Regions from separate parts of the Yersinia vastinensis genome, predicted to be linked through region 3. Evidence: predicted binding sites of a transcription regulator. Region 3 holds the regulator's gene; each other region holds the start of a gene.

Region 1 (6,482 bases), 590 kb from region 3:
AAAATAATGCTGACAGTATCTGCTTTCAGCATTAACCATTCGCCAAGCCAAGTGCCTTCAATATAAGGGCCAACAAACACGCACACCATGATGGCGGCAATACCCACATAAGAAGCTCCTTTCATGCTACCGGTCATGCGTTCCCATAAACCAACGCAAATAGCGATAGGTATTGTCATGAAGACCGCAAACGTCCCCCAAGGGTTACGTTCCAGAGCATGTACCACAACCATTGATAACCCGGCCATAGTAATCGTGATAATGAACAGCATAGCCAGACCAGTACACCAGCCTGCAACCGGTCCAAGTTCTGATTTGGCGACTTCAGACAGTGACTTGCCCTGATGCTTCATTGAAGCAAACAGAACCACGGTGTCGTGAACAGCCCCGCCGATAACACAACCTATCAATAACCACAGGAAACCGGGTAAATAACCATATTGGGCTGCCAACACAGGGCCAACCAAGGGACCCGCCGCAGCGATTGCTGCAAAGTGGCTACCAAAATTCACCCATTTTTTAGTTGGAACGTAATCTTTGCCATCTTCGAAGGTGTGGGAAGGTGTGACTTCACTGTCATCGACGCGCAAGACCTTACGAACAAAGAAGATACCGTATAAACGGTAGCAGATCATAAGGATACACGCGGAGGCGATGACAAAGGTAATCGCATGTTGCATGAGCATTCTCTCCAGGGAATTTGTCAGGCGTTAACATACGCTTGCTCCCAAGAAGAAATATCAGTGAACTGGTTAAGCGGTAGTTTGCATCATTAAGCGGTTAAAAAGAGCCACTCAGTGGCTCCATATAAGACAAATCGGAAAGCAGCCTGTCGAGGCCATCACTCTAAGAAATAGGACTGCAATTTCTCGCGCTCGATGCTGCCCAAACCAAACTCCTGTTGTAACCACTGCTCGCGGTTACCATAGCGCTCTTGAATACTACGCAGCGCAGTTTGAATAAACTCTTCTCTCGCCGATAGCACAAAAGCAAATTGGCCTAATGCTTGATCATTTAATTTCAGCGCCAGCTCTGCCAGCATATACTCGCGGAAAGGCTTCAGTGTCGTTTCAGTCAACAAGTAATCTTCCATCACCGTCGATTCATCAGCGCCTAAAGCAAATAGCACCAAGGCAGAACCTACACCAGTTCGGTCCTTCCCTACCGCACAATGCTGTACCACACCAGTCGCAGCATGCTGTGGTGAAGCACTGTTTTGTAGCAAAGTGGCTAACTGTTTGTAAGCTTGATTACTAAAAGGGAGGCGTCGATAAAGCTCTAACATGAAGGCACGGGCATCAAATGTCGCTAACGTCTCGTTAGTCAGTTTCTCCAGATTGGCATTCACTTCGCTACTTAGCGGATTGGCAGGAATATTGTGATAACTGGCTCCATGCCAAACAACATCAGGTTTGGCTTGGACTTCATCAGCATCTCGATAATCAAGAATTTGAGCAACAGAACCGCTACTGAGCAAATCACAATCTTTGGCGCTTAAGCGGTCAAGTGAACCGGAGCGAAACAGTAACCCACGCTTGATTTTCCGACCATCGGCAACGACGTTGCCGCCAAGATCACGGAAGTTAATACCACCATCCAGTGGTAACAGCGAAGGATGAGATAAAGCAGGTGTCGTCATGTTTGCCTCTTATTATTGTTCATTTTAAGAGCTACGACATTACCAGATAATCAGATGAAATAAACAACGGGCCAGTAACCTGACCCGTTTATAGAGCATTTATTGCTTAATTTACCGCGAGTTACTGGCCTAAATAGATTGGGCCATTATCAGCAGTAATTTCATTCACTACAGATATCACAGCAAGTGACGCGCGGCTTCTACCACAATTTTTACAGCGTGGCTTTCCGTAGTTTTCATGGTCTCTTCGTTTGGAATCTCTTGCTGGGTGCGGTTTACAATCACTCCAGCAACCATACCGGCGCGCAGACCTTGGCTGGCACACATGGTCAGCAGGGTGGCAGATTCCATTTCATAATTCATCACACCCATAGATTGCCATTCTTCCATAGAGCCTTTGAAACGACGGACAACACGGCCAGAGAAGGTATCGTAACGCTCTTGCCCCGGATAGAAGGTGTCTGAAGACGCAGTAACACCAATGTGGGTGGTCGCACCGACTGACTTGGCTGCGTTCACCAGTGCAGTCGTGCAGTCAAAATCTGCCACCGCAGGGTATTCCATCGGCGCAAAATGTAAGCTGGCACCGTCTAAACGCACCGCGGCTGTGGTGACCAATACATCACCAACATTAATATGTGGCTGAATAGCGCCTGTAGTGCCAATACGCAGGAAAGTCCGCACACCAAGTTGTGCTAATTCTTCAACGGCAATAGACGTTGATGGACCACCGATACCGGTTGAACAGACAATCACAGCTTTGCCATCAAGCTCGGCACGCCATGAAGTAAATTCACGATGTGAAGCCAGATGCACTGGGTTATCCATCAATTTAGCGATTTTCTCAACACGCTGTGGATCACCTGGAACGATAGCCAGAGTCGCCCCTTGCAGGTCGTTTTTAGTTAGGCCCAAGTGAAAAACGTCGGATTTAGCCATGTGTGAGACTCCTCTTTCATGAGAGATGTTATAGGGAGGTACAAAGAAACACTTTACTCAAAATTAGCGCATTATTTCGTGACCATAATCACTTTGACAAAAGAAATGACAATTTCATGTACATTTTAATTGTGATGATAATCACAAAAATAATTCATTAAGGCGATTATTCATACAAGATGCACCCATCGCCTCAGTGATTTTGTATATGAATAACAATGATAGAACCCAGTGATTAATGTTGTGCATATATCTTTATTGTCTGACTTATCAAACATATTCCATATCGCAATAAAATACATAATTACCGTAAAACCTGACCTCATTAATCTCAAAGATTACCTATAGTTAAAGTCGACAATAGAAAATAGAGGGGCGAAAGATCATTCAGCCCAACGGGATGCCGTACTTTTCTCATTTCGCAAGGAGACCACAGTGAAAACGGATCAAATTATGACTCTCAGGCAGGTAGGTGGGGGTTTCACAGCTGCGGTAAATCCGCTGGCCTCGACGACCCGCTATACCGACCAACAAGGTATTCACTGCGGAGAAACCACCATCCCCTCTCAAGGTGATGAATTACCTGCTTATATTGCTAAACCTGCTCAACACGCAGGTCCTTATCCGGTAGTCATTGTGGTACAGGAGATCTTTGGTGTGCACGAGCACATTCAAGATATCTGTCGCAGATTAGCAAAGCAGGGCTATCTGGCCATCGCTCCTGAGCTGTTTTTCCGTCAGGGAGATGCCAAAGAATATGATGATATCAATGCATTATATAAAAATCTGGTCAGTAAAGTGCCTGACCACCAAGTCATGGTAGATCTTGATCATGCTGCACATTGGGCGTCTCGCCACGGTGGCGATACAAGCAAGTTGGCGATCACTGGATTTTGTTGGGGGGGACGAATTGCATGGCTGTATGCCGCCCATAACCCGCAATTAAAAGCAGCAGTTGCTTGGTATGGCAAATTAATTGGGGAGAAAACATTGCTGCTGCCAAAATATCCGGTGGATGTTGCAGTTGACCTCAGTGCACCAGTGTTGGGGTTATATGGCGGTAAAGATGGCAGCATAACGCAAGAGCATATCGACATTATGCGTCAAGCATTACGCGCGGCAAATGCCGATGCAGAAATCATTGTGTATCCTGATGCAGGGCATGCGTTTAATGCTGATTATCGCCCAAGTTATCATGCAGAATCGGCTCTGGATGGCTGGCAGCGAATGCTTAACTGGTTTACTCAACATGGGGTGGCGGCCCATCCGGTGCCCCAAGAAGGCAAATAGCCGCCACAAAAAAGGGCGCAAAGGATGCGCCCAAAGTCTCACACACAGAGTAAATCGTTTTATTAAACCTGTTCTTCACGCAGACGTTGTGCAGCCAGTACCATGTTTGCCAGTGCCTGACGGGTCTCCGGCCAACCTCGAGTTTTTAAACCACAGTCTGGGTTAACCCACAAACGTTCCGCAGGAATACGCTGGGCCGCCTTACGCAATAAAGCCTCAATCCATTCCACGCTCGGCACATTTGGCGAGTGAATATCATAAACGCCGGGACCAATCTCATTCGGATAAGCGAAATCTTCAAATGATTCCAACAGTTCCATATCTGAGCGAGAGGTTTCGATAGTAATGACATCCGCATCCAGCGCAGCAATAGAATCCATGATGTCATTGAACTCGCAATAACACATATGGGTATGAATTTGAGTGTCATTTTGCGCCACTGCCGCATTTAATTTGAATGCATCGACCGCCCATTGCAGATACGCTTGCCACTCAGCACGGCGCAGAGGTAAGCCCTCACGCAGCGCGGGTTCATCAATCTGGATGATTCCAATACCCGCTTTTTCCAGATCCTCCACCTCATCACGCAGTGCCAGTGCGATTTGCTTGGCAATGGTTTCGCGGCTGACATCTTCGCGCGGGAATGACCAGCACAGGATGGTGACCGGCCCAGTCAACATGCCCTTGACTGGTTTGTCCGTGAGGGATTGTGCATATTTAGCCCATTCAACAGTGATAGCTTCAGGGCGGCTGATGTCACCGATGATGACCGGTGGTTTAACACAGCGTGAGCCATAGCTCTGCACCCACCCATTTTGAGTAAAGACGAAGCCATCCAGATGTTCACCGAAGTATTCGACCATGTCATTACGCTCGGCTTCACCATGCACCAATACATCCAGGCCCAAACGTTCCTGTTCTGCAACAGCTTGTTTAATATGTTCGCTGATGCCGGTACGGTAGTTCTTGCCATCCAGACGACCTTGCTTGAAGTCCAAACGCAGGCCCCGGATCTCAGTGGTTTGCGGGAATGAGCCGATAGTCGTAGTCGGCCATGAAGGCAAATTAAAACGCTTACGTTGTTCGACCGCACGCGCCTCATAAGGCAGTTGGCGCTCAATATCTTGAGCCGTAATTGCCGCCAAACGCTGTTCTACTTGTGCGTTATGAACACGGCGGGAAGCACGACGAGCACGAATAGGTGCACTGTATGCAGCTAACTCAGCCAGTTTGGCTTCAGTTGGCGCATTTAATGCCCGCGTCAGTAATGCCAGCTCCGCACATTTTTGCAAAGCAAAGGCAAACCAGCTTTTTACTTCCGCATCAAGGCGCGTCTCTTCACTTAAATCAATCGGGCTGTGTAATAAAGAGCAAGAAGTACCCAGCCAAAGCGGGCGACTATCAACCAGCGGCTGTAGGCGCTCTAACCAGCGGCTCAAATCAGCACGCCATACGTTACGGCCATTGATGACCCCCAGTGATAGTAGCCACTCTTTTGGCAGTGTTGCATTCAGGGTAGCAATATCATCCTGGCCTGCGACCACATCGACATGCAGACCTTGCACTGGTAGTGTGCGGATAGTGTCAAGATTGTGGCCAATGCTATCAAAATATGTGGTTAGCAACAGTTTGACCTGACCTTGCAGCGCCTGATAAGCCGGTTGGAAAGCCACCAGCCACTCTGGTGGCAACTCCAGTACCAATGCCGGCTCATCGATTTGTACCCACTCGATACCGCGCTTTGCCAGTTCAGCCAGCACTTGCTGGTAAACCGGTAAAATGTCTTTCAGCAAAGAAAGGCGGTCGAACTGTTCACCTTTTACTTTGCCCAGCCACAGATATGTGACGGGGCCAAGCAGTACCGGTTTGATTTTATGGCCTAATGCCAACGCTTCATCCACTTCATCTAACAGTTGAGTCCAGCCCAGCTTGAATTGCTGACCCAGCTGGAACTCAGGCACCATGTAGTGGTAGTTGGTATTAAACCATTTGGTCATTTCTGCCGCCGCCGCTGGCTTACCCGTTGGAGCACGGCCACGGCCAATACGGAATAAAGTATCCAAATCAATAGAGCCATCAGCATTTTGATGACGTTGTGGGACGTTACCCAGCAGCAGACTGGTAGTCAGCACATGGTCATACCAAGCGAAATCACCAACTGGCACTAAATCAACACCAGCCTGTTGTTGTTGCCAATGGCGAGCACGCAATTCGCGACCCACATTGAGCAATTCTTCTTGCGTGGAGTTGCCTGCCCAGTAACTTTCTTGTGCTTTTTTCAGTTCACGTTTCAGACCTACACGCGGAAAACCCAGTGTGTGATTTAAAATTGTCATCGTCATATTTCCCATTTAGCCATCCAGATGTTTACACATCCATAATCAGCAGGTACTGTATAATCCACAAGCGCAATTTGTTCACTGTCACTGTGAAGGACTCTCATGATCGAACTGAAACACTTACGCACCCTGCAAGCTTTGCGTAATACCGGCTCACTGGCTGCGGCGGCGACACAACTCCATCAGACCCAATCGGCCTTGTCCCATCAATTCAGCGATCTGGAGCAGCGTCTGGGTTTTCGCCTATTTGTGCGTAAAAGCCAGCCATTACGTTT
Region 2 (6,482 bases), 1.2 Mb from region 3:
GCGGGTTGACCCCTGTGTACAGCCACCTTATCTCTTAGAATTGCAGGTGGTGATCCTGCTCACACTGTTAATTATAGAGTATTGACCCACAGTGAATAGGTGAAAAAACATCCTAAAATGTTCTGGTCACGCTAGCCAATAACACTCTCTTTCGCCTGCTCGTCATTCACTTGGCTCTGCAGCGGGTAAAACCTCTGCTGTTGTTCAGCCATCGTGACCAACAATTGGCAAGGCTCAAAACGCTCACCATATTGCTGCGCGAGCAATTTAAGCGTCTTCACCATTTTGTCAGCCCCAAGGCTATCCATGTAGCGGAAAGGCCCCCCCAAAAATGGTGGGAAGCCAATGCCAAACACCGCACCAATATCACCATCGCGCGGTTGACGAATAATAGATTCTTCAAGGCAGCGCACAGCTTCATTCAACATCATCATGGTGCAACGCTGCGCTATCACAGCAGACCCAATATGTGCTTTGGCCGTGACACCCAGCAGCGTATACACGCTGGTATCCACTTCCTTACCCGGATTTTTTTTCCACTTAAAACCCGAACTTTTAGCCGGATAGAGATAGAAGCCCCGGCCATTTTTACGCCCTTTGCGCCCATCCTTCAAAATGACATCAAATGAAGGGGGAGCCGCGAAACGTGGCCCTAATTGCTCGACTAAAATTGGCATGATCTTGGTGCCGACATCAATGCCCACTTCATCCAGTAAAGTAATCGGCCCTACAGGGAAGCCAAAATCCACCAGTGCTTTATCAATTGAGTCGACAGGTTCGCCATCCAGCAAACAGCGAGCAGCCTCATTAATATAAGGTGCAAGAATGCGGTTTACATAGAACCCAGCACAATCAGCAACCACGATTGCCGTTTTCCCTTGTTTTCGCGCAAGAGCAACAGTCGTGGCGATAGTTTCCTCACTGGTTTTGCTATGAGGAATCACTTCAACTAGCGGCATTTTATCCACCGGACTGAAATAATGTAGTCCGATAACATTCTCTGGCCGTCGTGCTTGTGCTGCAATCTGGCTTATGGGTAATGAGGAGGTATTAGAGGCAAAAATAGTTTGCGCGTTACCAACGCTCTCGATATCCGCAACCATTTGTTGTTTCAGTGATAAATCTTCAAACACAGCTTCAACAACAATATCAATGTTGGCAAAACCACGATAATCCGTACTACCTGAAATCAGCATCATCTGCTGTTGCCGTTCAGCTGGACGCATACGTTTATTGCGCACCCGTTGACTTAACGTATCCCAAGTATATTTCAGCGCCAGATTAATCCCCTGTGGATTGATATCCTTGATACGAACGGGCAACCTCGCTCGGGTCGCTGTCACATTGGCAATGCCGCCGCCCATGAGACCGCCGCCCAGCACGCCTACACGGTGAATAGTACGTGGTCGAGCTTCACCGCCAGTCTCTTTTTTCAACGACGTAGTGGCAAAAAACAAGCTGCGCAGAGCGGCTGATTGAGGAGTCATCGCCAGTTCGCCGAAAGCTCTGGCTTCGGCTTCATAACCGGCAGGACCGCCCTGATCCAGCCCTTTACGCACGACATCAATAATACGTTCAGCCGCAGGATAATGGCCTTTGGTTTTCGCTAAGGTTTTTTTGCGCACAAGACTAAACAACAGCGCTTTGCCTAATGGGCCACTGAGCAAGCGCTCTTGCCATGGCAGTGCTGGCCTATCAAGCCAACCGGCTTTTGCTCGCTTGATAGCCACATCCAGCAAAATATCCTGCGGTACAACATCGTCCACCAACCCCATTTTCAGCGCCTGACGTGCCCGCACTTGCCGGCCTGTCAATATCATATCCAGCGCCTTACTAACCCCCACCAAGCGTGGTAAGCGCTGTGTGCCGCCGGACCCTGGCAACAAGCCCAATTGCACCTCGGGTAAACCCAGCACTGTCTTATCATCTTGCGAACAAATACGTGCATGACATGCCAGCGCCAATTCCAGTCCTCCGCCCAGACAAGCACCGTGAATTGCGGCGACTACCGGTACTGGGAATGCGGCGATTTGCGCCAAAATGGATTGTCCTTTTTGTGCCAGAACACGTGCATCTTGTGCGGTTCGGCATGCGGCAATCATGGTGATATCAGCTCCGGCAATAAATGAATCCGGTTTACCGGAAATCATCACCAGCCCCTGCAATTGGGTCAAAGCCTGTGCTTGTTGCAGTATTTCAGTAATTTGTTCTGCAAATTCAGCCTTTAAGGTATTCACTTTATCGTCTACAACATTGATGGTGATAACACCAATATTGTCGGGGCGCACATGGAGGGTAAATGCTGAATGAACTGAAGCCGCATTATCCACCAGCGCGATTTCATCACCGCTATTAATGACTGGTTCCTGATTCATCATTCCACCTCCAAAATCATCGCGGCACCTAAACCTCCCGCAGCACATGCGGTGGTTAACCCTAATCCACCGCCACGGCGACGCAGCTCATTAAGTGTTTGGGTTATCATACGCGCGCCCGTGGCGGCAAAGGGGTGTCCATAAGCAATAGAGCCACCTAATACGTTGAATTTACTCATGTCGACTTCACCGATAGCCTGGCTACGCCCCAGTTTCTCTCGGGCAAAGCTGTCACTGGCAAACATTTTCAAATTAGCCAGTGTCTGTGCTGCAAAAGCCTCATGCATGTCGATGAGAGTCAAATCAGCCAATGTGATACCGGCGCGATCCAGCGCCAATGGCGTTGCGTAAGATGGGCCTAGCAACATGTCTTGCCATACATCAATAGCGGAAAATGCAAAGCTGCGCAGATAACCTAAAGGCTGTAGACCCAACGCTTTGGCTTTTGACTCACTCATCATCATCACGGCTGCCGCGCCATCCGTGAGTGGTGTGCTGTTCGCCGCCGTCACACTGCCATGTTTGCGATCAAACGCCGGACGCAATTTGGCATATTGCGCCATCGTGGAATCTTTACGGATATTATTATCTTCAGCGATAGCATCACGATAAGGCGGAATATAAGCCGTCATGACCTCATCTTGCAGCAGCCCCTGCTGCCAAGCTTGTGCCGCCATTTGGTGAGATCGTAATGCTAAAGCATCCTGATCTTCGCGGCTGATACCATAGGTTTTTGCCATTTGCTCCGCAGTATCGCCCATGCGCAAGCCGGTTGAGTATTCAGCCACCGCTGGGGCGACAGGCAGTAAATCGCGAAATTTTAATCGGCTGAATAATTTCAGCCGCTGAGATAACGTTCGTGCTTTATTCACATCAACCAAGGTTCGCGCCAGTGCTTTACTGACACCAATAGGTAAAACGGAAGAGGAATCCGCGCCACCGGCAATAGCCACAGTCACCGAACCGGCAATAATACTTTCAGCCACATTAGCTACGGCTTGAAAACTGGTCGCACATGCACGTGAGACACTGTAAGCATCGGTATGCACACTCATGCCCGTCCCCAGTACGATTTCACGGGCGATATTGGGCGCTTCCGGCATTTGTACGACCTGACCAAACACCAGTTGATCAATTAATTCAGGAGCTACACCACTTCTGGCTAATAATTCGCTGACCACAATTTTGCCCAAATCTACGGCTGGTACGCCATGATAAGCAGTGGCTTGCTTGGCGAAAGGGGTTCGCAGACCGCTGACAATGGCGATGCGGTCGCCCTGACGCGTCACTAGCGGTAATGGCTTACTCATAAACGCTCCTGATAAAAAAGTGGCTTTAATTAAAGCATAACAAATTAACAGGTCAGACCTGATCTAATTATTGTTAACCAAATATTTACATTTGGTAAACCTATAGAGCAGGAAAGTGAGAGCAGGAGCAACTTTTAGGAATAAAAATAAGAAGGGAGGAAAGACAAAGATTGCAAAACGGCCCTTTGAGGATAACGCGAAGCAAAAAGCTCCGCGTTCGATAACCTCACGGCGGCAGGGTCTAAATTAACGCAGGCCCAACTGGAAGATCATAGTTTCTGCCTGGCAGGCAAAGGTGAAATCGATAGTCAGGCGCACACCACCTTCAGTCTCTTCCAGCTTATGTTCAATCAGGCAAGGTTCGGACTCAACAGCACGTGCTTTTTCAGTCAGCAGTTTCAGCATAGCTTCAGCTTCAGCACGGTTATCGAATACACAGCTATAGGATGCGGTGCAGTCGGTATTGTCCATCACAGTACCCACATCTACGCAGCAGCATGCCGCAGTTTCTTCGGCACTACAGCGATTAATTGCATCTGACATCTTCAATTCTCCTCAACGGATATTTCAAAATAGGTGCAAATTGCCTATTAGATAGTGCAAATGGCACAAAAATAAAACATGGTGCAAAAAATATTTCTCTATCCTCTATTTTACTCTCCTCGGTCACTTGGAACTAGGACTTACTGTTTAAAGGCCTATTAAGTGATGGAAATCACAGTCAAATTGTTTGTTCACTCATCAATAATGTATTAATTGCTATTAAATTGTGAGTTTTTTGTTAACTACGTCTATTTTTTGCAATCAAAAACGACCAAATGTCAAAACATACTTGCAACATTGATACAGGTCGGACCTATACTTCAGCCACTGGTCTGCTTTGTCTGAGTGATAACGGACCCTACAATCCCGCATTCTCTTGTTACGGTATGTAACATTAATTAAAACAATGAGGTTTTGGTCATGAACCAGAAAAACCTGTTTACCCGATCAGCTCTGGCAGCTGCAGTAGCATTAATTTCTTCGAACGTGTCTGCGGCCGGTTTTCAGCTGAATGAATATTCAGCCGCTGCATTGGGCCGCTCTTTCTCTGGTGAAGGCGCTGTTGCTGACAATGCTTCAGTGGGGAGCCGCAACCCCGCCGCGATGACTATGTTTGATCGCCCTTCCTTCTCTGGTGGCTTCGTTTATGTTGATCCAAACGTCGATATCAGCGGAACATCACCAAGCGGTAGAAGCACCAGTGCCAATAATATCGCGCCATCAGAGTGGATCCCAAATATCCACTTTATTATGCCGCTGAATGAACAGTGGGCAATTGGTGCCTCTGGTACTTCGAACTACGGTTTGGCGACGGAATTTAATGATGATTATGTTGCAGGGGCTCTCGGTGGTCAGACTGATCTGAAAACCGCTAACCTGAACCTGAGTGCAGCATATCGTTTAAATGAAAACTTCAGTTTTGGCTTAGGCTTTAACGCCGTTTATGCTGATGCGAAGATCGTGCGTCATATTGGTGAAGCAGGTGCTCGCTTAGGCCTACCAAACAGCACCGAAGTCACTCGAATGGAAGGGACTAAGTGGGGTTATGGCTGGAATGCGGGTGTTCTGTATGAAATCGATAAAGAAAACCGTTACAGCTTCACCTACCGTTCAAAAGTGAAAATTGATTTTGATGGTGATTTCAGTAATCAGTTACCACCTGCATTTGGTGGCACTGGTGGTGCTGTAATTCCGGGTGCATTGACTCTGAACCTGCCCGAAGTATGGGAAGTGTCAGGCTACAATCGTGTAGCACCACAGTGGGCAATTCACTACAGCATGGCCTACACCAGTTGGAGTCAGTTTAAAGAGCTGAAAGCAACAGGGTCTAATGGTAACGTCTTGTTCCAGAAAGATGAAAGCTGGCACGATGCTTATCGTATCGCACTGGGTACCACCTATTATTATGATGACAACTGGACATTCCGTACCGGTATCGCCTTCGATGATAGCCCAGTTCCAGCCAATAACCGTACCATCTCTATCCCAGACCAAGACCGTTTCTGGATCAGTGCCGGTACAACTTACGCCTTCAACAAAGATGCCTCTGTTGACGTAGGGATTTCCTATATGCATGGCCAGAACGTTCATATTACGGAAAAAACACCAGCAGCATTGGGCGGCACGACCTATGAATTTGACTCTAAAGGGACGGCATTGCTGTACGGCGTGAACTTCAACTACGCTTTCTAATAGCCTGCTTGGCAATACATTTGCCCACAAAAAAGCGCCTTTCGGCGCTTTTTTATTTGTTCATTGGGTATCAATAATCAGTTGGCTGAATCGATACTTTCCAGATCATCCTGAATAGCTTGTGCATTCGAATTCACTTCTGGTTTTAGCTGCCCACCACTTGCCAAGAAATCATAGCGCTGGAAGTAAGCCTCACGCACCATCAGATACGGATCAGAAGAGTTACGCAGTAAACCATCAGAATCCAACAGTTGGGCACGGGTTTCAACGCCCTCAAGCATCCACTTACCTGCCGACATCCAGAACGTCAGATAACTCAACACTGGGTAGACGTAATCAGCGGCATTACCGCCATCTTCACGGATCGTGAAGCTACCATACGCTGGCAGAACCACATATGGCCCGTAACCCACATTATAATGACCTAATGTAGAACCAAAACGCTGAGGAACTTGCTTCGCCAGTTTCGGATTCGCCATGCTCGCCACATCAATTAAGCCGCCCATCCCCAAAATAGTGTTCAGGAAGAAGCGGTTAAAGTGCTTCATGGCGTTGTACGGGT
Region 3 (6,482 bases):
ATTGGGTAACCGAGTGCAGCATGCGTTGCGTGCTTTTACCCCTCGAGACCAAAAAGCGGTGAAAGCTGCGGCACAAACCATGCGAGCCAATCCAGCATTCAGTGCTGAACAAGTGATCACCGAGCTTGGTGTTGGCGAAGCACTCATTTCGTTTCTTGATGAGAAAGGGCGGCCCAATGTTGTTGAACGGGCTATGGTGATTGCTCCGCAATCCAAAATGGGGGCATTGGATGCCGCAGCACGAAATCACGCCATTAATCACTCGCCATTGTATGGTCGCTACGAAGAAATGGTGGACCGCGAATCAGCTTATGAGAAGTTATCCGCAGGCGGCTTCTCTACCATGGGTGACGCCGCCGCAGGCGATACATCAGCCTCCCGACCCGCGGGGGCACCTCAACAACCAGCAAACGAGGGCGGTGGTTTGATGGATGGGCTGAATGATTTGTTGTTTGGTTCAACCGGCCCACGTGGTGGTAAGCGTGATGGTATCGTCCAGACGGCGGCCAAAAGTATGGCTCGCGATCTGGGGCGGCAAATTTTGCGCGGAGTTCTGGGGTCAATTACCGGTGGGCGCAAACGCTAACCATTTTTTGGATATGAAATGCTGTTATTGATCGATAATTACGACTCATTTACCTACAACTTGTACCAATATTTTTGTGAATTGGGCACCGAGGTGGTAGTGAAACGTAATGATGAAATACAACTGGCTGATATTGAAAACTTATCACCGACTCATTTGGTGATTTCCCCCGGCCCTTGTACCCCCAACGAGGCTGGAATTTCTATCGCAGCTATTCGTCATTTTGCCGGTAAGTTACCCATACTGGGAGTGTGTCTGGGCCATCAGGCTTTGGGGCAGGCGTTTGGTGCGCGTATTGTGCGGGCGCGGCAAGTGATGCACGGCAAAACCACGGCAATTCGCCATAACGGTCAAGGTGTTTTTCGTGGGCTTAACCAACCGTTGACGGTAACCCGCTATCACTCTCTGGTGATAGCCCCCGATTCTTTACCCGATTGTTTTGAGCTGACGGCGTGGACAGAGCAACACGGGGTGATGGATGAGATTATGGGCATTCGCCATCGTACGCTGCCGCTGGAGGGGGTGCAGTTCCATCCCGAAAGCATTCTCAGTGAGCAGGGTCATCAATTATTAGATAATTTCCTTAAAAATTAGTCAGTTGAGTTAGTCTCCCTCATAAAATGATTTTTTTGTTTGCTTGCATGTGATTTTTTATGCATATTTTGTGATTATATTTTCACGCGTCAGTAATTGGCAACTAAATCTTTTATCAGGGTGGACCGCGCAATGGCAGATAAATTAGCAGTAAATCGCAGTACATTTGATCAGGTCATTTTGCCTGTTTATGCACCAGCGCAGTTTATTCCGGTAAAAGGGAAAGGTAGCCGTGTATGGGACCAGCAAGGCAAAGAATACATTGATTTTGCTGGCGGTATTGCAGTGACGGCTCTTGGTCATTGTCATCCTAAACTGGTTGAGGCTTTACATCAGCAGGGGGAAACTCTCTGGCATACCAGTAATGTCTTCACCAACGAACCTGCGCTGCGTTTGGCACAAAAATTGATTGAGGCGACTTTTGCCGACCGCGTGTTTTTTGCCAACTCAGGCGGTGAAGCGAATGAGGCAGCCTTTAAGCTGGCGCGCCATTACGCCATCGAACGTCATAGCCCTTATAAAACTAAAATCATTGCTTTTCACAATGCCTTCCACGGTCGCACCCTCTTTACGGTCTCTGTTGGTGGGCAGCCAAAGTACTCCGATGGCTTCGGCCCAAAACCCGCCGATATTATCCATGTGCCATTCAATGATTTGGCGGCGGTAAAAGCCGTTATGGATGACCACACGTGTGCGGTGGTGCTTGAGCCAATTCAAGGCGAGGGCGGAATTACCTCCGCTACGGCAGAGTTCCTGCAAGGTGTGCGCGATCTGTGTGATCAGCATAAAGCGCTGCTGGTGTTTGATGAAGTGCAAAGTGGTATGGGCCGCAGCGGGAAGTTGTTTACCTATATGCATTATGGTGTGACCCCCGATATCCTCACGACGGCGAAAGCGCTGGGGGGCGGCTTCCCCGTCAGTGCGATGCTGACCACGGAAGAGATCGCATCAGTGATGGCTGTCGGTACGCATGGCACCACCTATGGTGGCAATCCTCTGGCCTGTGCGGTCGCAGAAGCGGCATTGGATGTCATCAACACCCCTGAAGTACTTGATGGCATCGAACAGCGCCACGGCCTGTTTGTACAGGCTCTGCAAGATATCAACAGCCGGTATCCGGTGTTCGGAGATATCCGCGGCATGGGGTTATTAATTGGTGCAGAGTTAACGCCGCAATATCATGGGCGTGCGCGGGAATTCCTGACCGCAGCGGCAGCGAATGGCGTCATGATCCTCAATGCCGGGCCGGATGTATTGCGCTTGGCCCCTTCTCTGGTGGTTGAGTTGGAGGATATCAAGCAAGGCATGGCGTGTTTGGAAAAAGCCATCGCCAGTTTGGTTGATACACACTAAGCTGAAGTGAGATAAGCATTAAAAGAGAGGCACTTGGCCTCTCTTTTTGCTTTTATGTTTTGTCACGTAGCTTTCGGCTGCGCCAAATTCCGTGGTGTGGCTGTTGTTGCCATGCTAATGATGAAACAGTATGCATCACACTGAGATGTGACAGAATGCGCCGTAAATTACGTTCCATCTCAGAAAGTTGCGTGTCAGGGTCAATATCCGGCATTTGAACAAAATCGTTATTCCCCTCACTGTCATCCGATACTAACCGCTCTTGGCATTGTTGAATTGCTATCTCACATAACTGTAAATAATCCTGCGCCACCTTGATGCTCATCAGGCTATGAGCACTGTCGGAGGTGGTAGCTGATTCGGTTAGTGGATGCTCTCGCACCAGAATTGTCATCTCATTGATATGCCCCACAATAAGCTCACTGTGGGTTGACCAAAGCCGCATGTCTGCCAAATATTTTGAATTAAATCCTGGTTCTTGCATGGCCTGATTCAGTGAACTTAGCACCGCGTTACTGGTTTTATTCACCTGAAGTCGCTCATAGGCCAGTTGGCCAATATTGGGATGAGGTGTCAGTAGCAAGCGTAAGATTTTCTGATAGCTATCAAGTGCTTGATGCGCATTCTTACGCAGTAAGCCGCTTTGCCACTGAGGCCACAGCCACAAGGCACTGGCAAAGGCCAAAGCACAGCCTATCAAGGTATCGAGTAAACGTGGAACTAAGAAGTCAGCCCCTTCTCCGGTCAATAGCTGCAAGATATACACTGTAGTGATGGTTCTGCCGATAACGGACAAACCGTAGTTTTTGCGTTGCACCAGATAGCAGAGCAGGGTGATGACTAACATGATGCTTAGGGTTGTCCCTTCCGGCATCTGCAAGTGCAATAAACCCGCCGCCAATATCAACCCAATTAACGTCCCCATAGCACGGTGATGAATCCGTATCTTGGTCGCGTTATACCCGTTTTGCGTGACCAGCATGATGGTGAGCAAGATCCAGTATGGTTTAGGTAAGTGGATAAGCGTACCGATGTAGCTCCCTGCTGCCAGAGTGACACCCATACGAGCCGCATCACGCAATGGACTGGATTTCAACGATAAATAGCTGATAAATGCTGGCCAGAGAGGCTGGGATAACTGGCTGGCCATCAAGTCTCGGTCATATTGTGGGCGGCGATCACTCAGGATTTGAGTCACATGGCTGATGTGGTAATAGCAAAATTGCGCCACGGAATTGTCTGGATGTTGTTGGGCAATCTCTTCCAGCTCGACTAGCGCATTGCCAGCACTGAAATGTTCTTTAGCGCGATGGTGATAGAGAATATCGTCAGCAATGGTTCGCATCTGGGTCGAAATTTGATCCATATTGCGGTGAAGAACTGTGATTATTGGTGTTTGCTCAATCAGCTCTTGCACTTTTTCTGGCTGATTGAGTGCCGCAGTAATGTGCTCTTGTAAATCGAGCGCCATCTGGAACAAGCTCACTAGCCGTTTTTGTTCAGTTTTCGTCGCATTAGATAACAGATTAAATTGCTGATAAAGCTGATTAACTTTATCCATTATACCTTGCTGTCTGTCGAGCAATGGCGGTAGGGATTTTTCTGGCTCAAGATGCTGATCAAACAAACTGAATTTAGCATCGCAATAATCCGCCAATAAATGATAAAGCTGGCTCAAAGGTTCGCGGATAGGTTGGTCTTTGCATAATCGGAACCAAATCCAAGTAAAACCGCCGTACCAAAGGGTCCCCACGGCGCACATTAATGGCGCTTGCCAGATGGGAGCGCGACCCACCATGCTCAGGCTGAAGATGGCAGCAATTAGCGCCGCAGGCAACATGCGGCCATTGAGCGGGCTGATGGCCCCTGAAACACCCAGAACCAATGCCAGTCCCAACATCACCCAAGGCAGTGGAATATCCCACAACAATAACTGTTGAGTCAGGAAGCTGCACAAGGTAAAGAGCGCACCGCCAATAATCAGGCGGCGGAAAAAATGCTGGTGTGGGGTATCTAACGAGGCAATATTACAGCATGCGGGTATCAGGGAGAACATCAATCCCATCCGCAGATCGCCAATGGCAAAGCCCAGTGCAGCAGGCAGGCAGAGAACCAATGTTTGGCGGAGTGCATAGTTCACTTCAGGATGATAAATAAGCCGTTGCCACTTCATCTAGGCCCCAGAGATTTATTGATCATACAGCGAAGAAAACCGGTGCCGAGGGTATCGGCACCGGTTTATGGGGAATTAACGAGTGCCGTAAACGACAATCGTTTTACCGTGTGCGGAGATCAGGTTCTGATCTTCCAGCATTTTTAGTATCCGCCCCACAGTTTCGCGGGAGCAGCCAACTATTTGACCAATTTCCTGGCGGGTAATCTTAATCTGCATCCCATCTGGGTGGGTCATGGCATCAGGTTGTTTTGCCAGATTAAGCAGCGTTTGTGCAATGCGCCCAGTCACATCAAGGAAAGCGAGGTTACCCACCTTCTCAGACGTAATCTGTAAGCGACTCGCCATTTGCGAAGACAGGCGCATCAAAATATCTGGATTGACCTGAATTAGCTGGCGGAATTTTTTGTAAGAAATTTCAGCCACTTCACAGGCGGTTTTTGCTCTAACCCAAGCACTGCGTTCTTGGCCTTCTTCAAATAATCCAAGCTCGCCGATGAAATCCCCTTGGTTTAAATAGGAGAGAATCATCTCTTTACCTTCTTCATCTTTGATAAGCACCGCAACGGAGCCTTTCACGATGTAGTAAAGCGTTTCGGCCTTTTCACCTTGGTGAATTAGCGTACTCTTCGATGGATATTTGTGGATATGGCAATGAGACAGGAACCATTCGAGAGTCGGGTCTGTTTGTGGCTTGCCGAGAACCATTCGCTGTTATCCTCTGTTGTTATCGCTGCCTAACTTAACAGGGCTCAGAGTTCCCTGCGCGGCGTGCTTATAAAATACACTTTCTCTTAGCATATTAATTTGCTCAACTGCCGAAAGGTATAGCCAAGATACGTACCGGATAGAAACCCTTCACTGAGTATTGAGAAGCTACCCTATTTAATTCTAGAAACAACACTTTCGATTCTGTTTGTAGCACAGGATGAGGCGACTGTCTTGTGTTGTATCGCTTCAGCATGATGAACATCGGGTTACATTGCGAGTTTGTAAATGAAAGGGTAGTCTGAAATAGAAAATTTAACCGGGAGCAAGAGTTATGCAGGCACGAGTAAAGTGGGTTGAGGGGCTGACATTTTTGGGTGAATCCGCCTCAGGTCATCAAGTTTTGATGGATGGGAATGCGGGAGACAAAGCACCAAGCCCAATGGAAATGCTATTAATGTCAGCAGGCGGCTGTAGCGCAATTGATGTTGTTTCTATCTTGCAAAAAGGGCGTAACGATGTGCGTGATTGCGAAGTGACCTTAACTTCACAACGCCGGGAAGAAGCGCCACGTTTGTTTACGCAAATCAACCTACACTTTATTGTCAGCGGCAAAGATCTGACCGATAAAATTGTTGAGCGTGCTGTTCAGTTGTCGGCTGAAAAATATTGCTCGGTTTCTTTGATGTTGGGAAAAGCGGCAACAATTACCCACAGTTTTGAAATCCGCGAAATCGCATAAGCAAACCCTACGTACTTGAAGCTGCGAAGATGTTGGTTGCGACTTCAAGTACCAAGGATATTAATTAATCTTTTTACCTTCCAATAGTCGCTGGACGAGCGGGGCCATAATCAGCTCCATTGCTAGCCCCATTTTCCCGCCGGGCACGACTAACGTATTGATGTTCGATATAAATGACCCTTGAAGCATCGCCAGTAAATAGGGGAAATCGATTTGATCCAAACCTCTAAAGTGAATAACAACAAAACTTTCATCCAGTGAAGGAATGGCTTTGGCGGCGAAGGGGTTAGAAGTATCGACGGTGGGGACGCGCTGGAAGTTGATGT

The links. The regulator CRP, encoded in region 3, controls carbon source genes, mostly activating them, when cyclic AMP is high. The targets are predictions, from matches to a motif close to ATGTGANNNNNNTCACAT.
Positions count from the first base shown of each region.
Region 1: udp (uridine phosphorylase) is a predicted target of CRP. The motif match lies at 2,708-2,725, and genes of this name have one in related genera.
Region 2: ACIOG0_RS06900 (YfcZ/YiiS family protein) is a predicted target of CRP. The motif match lies at 4,389-4,406, and genes of this name have one in related genera.

Region 1 covers NZ_CP173260.1:4,425,512-4,431,993, forward strand. Annotated here, with positions in the region: gene ACIOG0_RS20480 (carbon starvation protein A) at 1-680, opposite strand, end outside; gene ACIOG0_RS20485 (tyrosine-protein phosphatase) at 842-1,639, opposite strand; gene udp (uridine phosphorylase) at 1,817-2,578, opposite strand; gene ACIOG0_RS20495 (dienelactone hydrolase family protein) at 3,014-3,868, shown strand; gene metE (5-methyltetrahydropteroyltriglutamate--homocysteine S-methyltransferase) at 3,931-6,204, opposite strand; gene metR (HTH-type transcriptional regulator MetR) at 6,310-6,482, shown strand, end outside.
Region 2 covers NZ_CP173260.1:1,472,367-1,478,848, reverse strand. Annotated here, with positions in the region: gene fadJ (fatty acid oxidation complex subunit alpha FadJ) at 132-2,375, opposite strand; gene fadI (acetyl-CoA C-acyltransferase FadI) at 2,375-3,685, opposite strand; gene ACIOG0_RS06900 (YfcZ/YiiS family protein) at 3,932-4,228, opposite strand; gene fadL (long-chain fatty acid transporter FadL) at 4,649-5,920, shown strand; gene mlaA (phospholipid-binding lipoprotein MlaA) at 5,998-6,482, opposite strand, start outside.
Region 3 covers NZ_CP173260.1:259,384-265,865, forward strand. Annotated here, with positions in the region: gene ACIOG0_RS00975 (helicase HerA-like domain-containing protein) at 1-586, shown strand, start outside; gene ACIOG0_RS00980 (aminodeoxychorismate synthase component II) at 605-1,180, shown strand; gene ACIOG0_RS00985 (aspartate aminotransferase family protein) at 1,313-2,533, shown strand; gene ACIOG0_RS00990 (YccS/YhfK family putative transporter) at 2,586-4,706, opposite strand; gene crp (cAMP-activated global transcriptional regulator CRP) at 4,782-5,414, opposite strand; gene ACIOG0_RS01000 (OsmC family protein) at 5,749-6,156, shown strand; gene ACIOG0_RS01005 (phosphoribulokinase) at 6,217-6,482, opposite strand, start outside.